Regions from separate parts of the Psychromonas sp. genome, predicted to be linked through region 1. Evidence: predicted binding sites of a transcription regulator. Region 1 holds the regulator's gene; the other holds the start of a gene.
The links. The regulator sigma-54, encoded in region 1, starts transcription at its own class of promoters, with help from an activator protein. The targets are predictions, from matches to a motif close to GTTGGCACGNNNNTNGNNT.
Positions count from the first base shown of each region.

Region 2: AC4GME_RS11185 (flagellar basal body rod protein FlgF) is a predicted target of sigma-54. The motif match lies at 1,596-1,614, and genes of this name have one in related genera.

Region 1 is NZ_CEZLMY010000076.1:9,915-13,132, reverse strand. Features, by position in the region: gene lptB (LPS export ABC transporter ATP-binding protein) at 1-385, shown strand, start outside; gene AC4GME_RS11120 (RNA polymerase factor sigma-54) at 443-1,888, shown strand; gene AC4GME_RS11115 (PTS sugar transporter subunit IIA) at 2,035-2,481, shown strand; gene rapZ (RNase adapter RapZ) at 2,501-3,218, shown strand, end outside.
Region 2 is NZ_CEZLMY010000077.1:5,996-9,213, reverse strand. Features, by position in the region: gene AC4GME_RS11195 (flagellar hook assembly protein FlgD) at 1-82, shown strand, start outside; gene flgE (flagellar hook protein FlgE) at 95-1,516, shown strand; gene AC4GME_RS11185 (flagellar basal body rod protein FlgF) at 1,673-2,419, shown strand; gene flgG (flagellar basal-body rod protein FlgG) at 2,476-3,218, shown strand, end outside.

The DNA of each region.
Region 1 (3,218 bases):
TGATGAAAAACTAGAGACCCTGCTCGAAGAGTTTCATATTACCCATATCCGTGATAACAAAGGCATGAGCTTATCAGGTGGAGAACGACGTCGTGTTGAAATTGCACGCGCACTGGCAACCGAACCTAAATTCATTCTCTTAGATGAACCTTTTGCCGGGGTTGATCCTATTTCCGTTATCGATATTAAAAATATTATTCAGCAGCTGCGTGATCGTGGTTTAGGTGTATTAATTACTGATCACAACGTACGCGAAACATTGGATGTGTGCCAGCATTCATATATCGTCAGCCATGGTGAAATTATTGCAATTGGGACGCAAGACGAAATATTAGCAAACGATCATGTAAAACAAGTTTATCTGGGTGAAGAATTTAAGTTATAGGTTATAGTTAGTCACTTAGTTCATAGAATTGCTTCGTATGAGGAAAAAAGTGTTTTGATGAAACAAGGTTTACAGTTGAAGATGGGTCAGCAACTTGCTATGACTCCTCAATTACAACAAGCAATTAAATTATTACAACTTTCCACACTTGACTTACAACAAGAGATCCAAAATGCTCTCGATGAAAACCCACTGCTTGAACAAGATGACAACAGTGGTATTGAAGAGGTTAATAAAGAGCAAGACAGTAGTCAGATAGATACCTCTGAGGCATTAACTAAGCAAGAATTTGCAGATGATTTACCCGTGGAAAACAGCTGGGAAGAGTCATATACAGCACCACCAACCACCTCAATTTCCTCTGGCACATCAAGTTATGAGGGAGAAGACACTGTATACCAAGGCGAGTCTTCAAATACTCTACAAGACCACTTAATCTGGCAGATGCAACTCACCCCTTTTTCTGAGACCGACCTACTGATCGCAACATCAATCATCGACTCTATTGATGAATCTGGATATTTAACAGCAAGTTGCGAGTCAATTTTAGAAAGTTTATCTCCTGAAGTCGAGGATCTTGAATTAGATGAAATTCTCGTCGTTTTAAAGCGTATTCAACATTTTGATCCGATTGGTGTAGCGGCTCGCTCAACACAAGAATGCCTGCAGATCCAGCTTCAGCATCTACCTCAACAGACACCATGGTTAAATGAAGCATTAATGGTACTTGAATTGCACATGGATCTGCTTGCTAATCGTGATTACCGCACGCTGGCAAGAAAAACTAAATTAAAAGAAGCTCAGTTAGCAGAGGTTATGCGCCTGATTCAAAGTTTAGAGCCTCGCCCGGGTAATCAAATTGAAGACAGTCAAGCGCAATATATCGTACCGGATGTTTATGTAAAAAAAATTGCAGGGCAATGGCGTGTATCATTAAACCAAGATTGTGATCCCAACCTTTCGGTAAACCAGAAATACGCTGATTTATGCAAAGGTAAGATTAGTAAAACCGATTCACAATTTATCAAGGGCCATCTGCAAGAAGCAAAGTGGTTTATTAAAAGCTTAGAAAGCCGTAATGAAACCTTATTAAAGGTATCCAATTGTATCGTACAGCAGCAACAAGCCTTTTTTGAATATGGCGATGAAGCGATGAAACCGATGGTCTTAAATGATGTCGCATTTGAAGTAGAGATGCATGAATCAACTATTTCCCGGGTCACCACACAAAAGTTTATGCATACACCAAGAGGCATTTATGAGCTTAAATTTTTCTTTTCCAGCCATGTTGCAACAGAAAGTGGCGGTGAATGCTCATCAACGGCTATTCGCGCGTTAATTAAAAAATTAGTCAGTGCAGAAATCACAACTAAACCCTTAAGTGACAATAAGATAACCCTGTTACTTGAAGATCAAGGGATCAAAGTGGCACGTCGTACAATTGCCAAATATCGTGAGTCACTGGGTATTCCGCCATCTAATCAACGTAAACAGCTACTTTGATTAATAGGGCAAGTAAGTGATGTTTAATGCATGGAATTGGAATAATCTTTGATGGATATTAAGAAATAGTTATTTCTTGATAGCCATTCACGAGTAAACTGCTACACTCGCGCGATTCTTTTACAGTGACTTAAATAGAATAAAATATGAAAATATCGACCTTATTAAGCAAAGATTCCGTTTTTAGCAAAACGAGCTGCACAAGCAAAAAAAGTGCATTAGAAAAAATTAGCCGTATTGCAGCTGAAAAATTAAATATCGATCCTCAGATATTATTTAATAATTTAATTGCCCGAGAAAAAATAGGCTCTACAGGTGTAGGATCAGGTATTGCAATCCCTCACGTAAAAATTGACAGCTCGTTGCCGGCAACTGCCGTCTTTCTGCAATGTGAAACTGCAATTGATTACGATGCATATGATGGTAACAAAGTCGATCTTCTGTTCGCTATTTTTGTTCCCGAAGACCGTTGCCAGCAATATCTTGTTGCACTTTCTGAAATCAGCAAAAAACTGTTAGATAAGCCTTTTTTACGTCAATTAAGAAATGCTGATAATGACCAGGCTCTTTTTGAGTTACTGCAGGCGGAATAAACCATAAAGTGGAGTAGAAATGAAATTAGTCATCATTAGTGGACGCTCTGGTTCAGGAAAAACAATAGCACTGCATGTACTTGAAGATTTAGGTTATAACTGCATTGACGGCGTACCATTTCAACTTCTTGAGCAATTAATTGATACTGTTGATGCAAAAAACAATAAAATAGCAATCAGCTTAGATATTCGTAACTTACCGACTAAAGCAGCTGAGATTGAGCAGTTACTTAGCTCATTAAAAAATAAAGTTGATATTGAAATCGTCTATTTGGATGCAATCAGCAGCGAATTAATCCGCCGTTATAGCGAAACAAGACGACTTCATCCGCTTTCCAAACAAAAGTTATCTTTATCGCAAGCACTTGAGCTTGAAAATGAACTGCTACAACCTATTCGTGACCGTGCGGCACTCGCAATTGATACCACAACGCTTTCAATTCATAACTTAAATGAACGCCTTAAAATTCATCTGCAAGGCACAGCGAAAAGCAACTTACTGATTATCTTTCAATCTTTTGGTTTCAAATATAAACATCCTGAAGATGCTGATTATATTTTTGATGTGCGTTTTTTACCAAACCCGCATTGGATACCTGAACTGCAAAAATACACAGGCTTGGATCAACCGGTAAAAGATTATCTTGATTCGCACAACTTGGTTAAACAGACGATTAACCAAATTGAAAACCTTTTTCATTCCTGGTTACCCCATCTTGAAACCAATAACCGCAACT
Region 2 (3,218 bases), on a different contig from region 1:
TCAGTCAGGGGTAAATCTAAACCTGCAAGGTTTAGGCGGTATCAAACTTTCAGATGCAATTGAAGTTGCAGAAAATATATAAGAGGAAAATATTATGTCTTTTAATGTTGCATTAAGTGGAATAGCGGCGGCTCAAACAGATCTCAATACAACTGCAAATAACATTGCCAATGTTGGCACTGTCGGCTTTAAAGAATCACGTGCTGAGTTTGATAGCGTATATGCAAACTCACTGTTTTCTAACAGTAAAACAAAAACGGGTGATGGTGTTTCTATTGCCGCGGTTGCGCAGCAGTTTCATCAAGGTAGTTTAAAATTTACACAAAACCCGCTTGATCTAGCGATTACCGGCAGTGGTTTTTTTGCTACATCGGGTAATATAGGGGATCGCGATTTAAGTTATACGCGAGGTGGCGAATTCAAACTCAATAATGAAAATTTCATTGTCGATAATAGCGGCAACTATTTACAAGCGTTCCCGGTTAATGCCGATGGAAGTTCATCATCAGTGAGTCTAAGTACCACTGAGCCGATTCAAATTCCTGAAACAGCAGGTACACCAGTTTCTACTTCTGAAATCGGTATCACCTTGAACTTGCCTGCAGGTGACGCGCCATTAGATCCTGCTAACTTTGATCCGGAAGATCCGTCAACTTATAATAATGCCACATCGGTAACTATCTATGACTCATTAGGTGAGTCACATATCACCAGTACCTATTATATAAAACCAGAAAATGCATCATACACAGGTACTAACCAATGGGTAACATTTGTAACAGTTGACGGTCAACCCGTTTCGGCATGGGAAACACAACTTCCAACGCCAGGGCAAATTACGCCTACTTATGGTCAAGATACAGACAACGATGGTACAGCAGATACAACTGCCAATGCAGAATATATTGATGCAAATGGTGTTACACGTTCCGGCGCGGTATTAACTTTTGATGCGGTCGGCGGTTATACGGGGAGTTCACCAGCAAACTTAACCTTTCAAGCGCTAGGGGTGGATGATCCAAGTACACCTGTAGGTGGTGATGGTGCGGGTATTTTAGATCCCGGTGCAGATGGTTCACAGCGTTTTACTTTAAACTTTCAAGAACCAACCCAATTTGCCTCTTCATTTGAAGTGACCGCTTTAGATCAAAACGGTTTAACAGTAGGGCGATTAACCGGGGTTGAGATTGGTAGTGATGGTTTAGTGAAAGCCACCTACAGTAACGGTACTTCACAACCTTTATCACGTGTTGCAATTGTCCGCTTTCGTAATGAACAAGGCCTTTCGCAAACAGGATCGAGTTGGATTGCTTCGCAAAATTCCGGTGACCCAATTGCCGGTGAAGCTGCGTCCGGTTCATTTGGTACGATTAACTCAGCAGCGCTTGAACAGTCAAACGTCAATTTAACGACAGAGTTGGTTGATTTGATCACCGCGCAACGTAACTTCCAAGCCAATTCACGTGCATTGGAAATTAATAACACATTGCAACAAACTATCTTGCAGATTAGATAATCAGCAGCTTGTCTTGTTTATCATCTCTAAAACGCACCTATTCAGGTGCGTTTTTGTTTATCTCTCATTATAAATATTTGTTGGCATAACTTTTGCATTTCTACTGGTAATAGAACTAAATCGTGGTATCGATTTTAAATCGGTTAAGGAATCAAAATGGATCGCTTTCTTTATATCTCAATGTCCGGTGCCAAAGAGAGTATGAATGCTTTGGCAATTCATGGTAATAATCTTGCAAATGCAAATAAAACAGGCTTTAAAGCGAGCTTTGAACAGGCGCGCAGCATGCAGGTTTACGGTCAAGGATTACCGACTCGCGTTTTTGCCGTGGCAGAAGAGCCGGGGCAAAACTTTGAAAGCGGTGCACTGCAAATGACCGGACGAGATTTGGATGTTGCCATTCAAGGGAACGGTTGGTTAGTGGTTGAATCACAATTAGGCGGTCAGGCGATGACCCGCTCTGGCGGTTTAAATATTAACCAAGAAAGTTATTTGGTGGATGCCAAGGGCAATCAAGTATTAGACCAGCAAGGCAATCCTGTTTATATTCCATTACCCGTTGAAAAATTTAGCATTCGTAAAGATGGAATGGTCGAAGTTCGCCCGGAAGGTGCGCCAGCGGATGCAATGGAAGAGGTTGCCCAGCTGAAACTCGCAAATCCTAATGTTAAAGATATTATGCGCGGTCAAGATGGATTATTTAGACGTATCGACGGTGCAGAGCCTGAATTCGATGAGCAGGTATCACTACAAAGTGGCAGCCTTGAAGCTTCTAATGTGAATTTAAGCAGTGAGTTAACCAGTTTGATTAATTTACAACGCCAATTTGAAATGCAAATTAAAATGATGAAGAAAGCGGAAGAGATAGACAAGAGTTCAGAATCACTCTTACGTGTTGTTTAATTCAGCACTAGATCTGGATTAAACAAGCAGTATTCAAAAAATTAAGGAGAAAGGTTATGCATCCCGCTTTATGGATAAGTAAAACAGGGTTAGATGCCCAACAAACTAACGTGGCAACTATTTCCAATAATCTGGCCAATGCCAGTACCGTTGGCTTTAAAAAAAGTCGTGCGGTATTTGAAGATCTGCTTTACCAGAATATTAATCAGCCTGGTGCTAATGCCACACAAAATACTAAGTTGCCATCCGGTTTAATGCTTGGCTCCGGTGCAAAAGTGGTGGCGGTGCAGAAGAATTTTTCGCAAGGTAATGCACTAACTACCAATAACTCATTAGATATTATGATTGACGGGCGTGGTTTTTTTGAAATCGAGATGCCCGATGGCAGCTCAGGTTATACGCGTAATGGTCAGTTTCAGTTAAATGAAGAGGGGATTATTGTCACCCCTGGATCGGGCTACCCACTATTACCGCAAGTGCAAATCCCAACGAATGCCCTATCAATCAGTGTTGGTGCGGAAGGGGAAGTCTCCGTGCGCATTGCCGGGCAAGCCGAGAATCAAGTGGTTGGTCAGCTAAATGTAAATGATTTTGTTAACCCATCTGGGCTCGAGCCGATTGGCGAAAATTTATATACAGAAACAGGCGCAAGTGGTGCGCCACTGCAAGGTGTGCCTGGTGGAGACGGCATGGGTTTTTTACGTCAAGGTATGCTTGAAACATCGAATGTTAATGTAACTGAAGAGTTAGTGAACTTAATTGAAAGCCAACGCGTTTATGAAATGAACTCCAAAGTGAT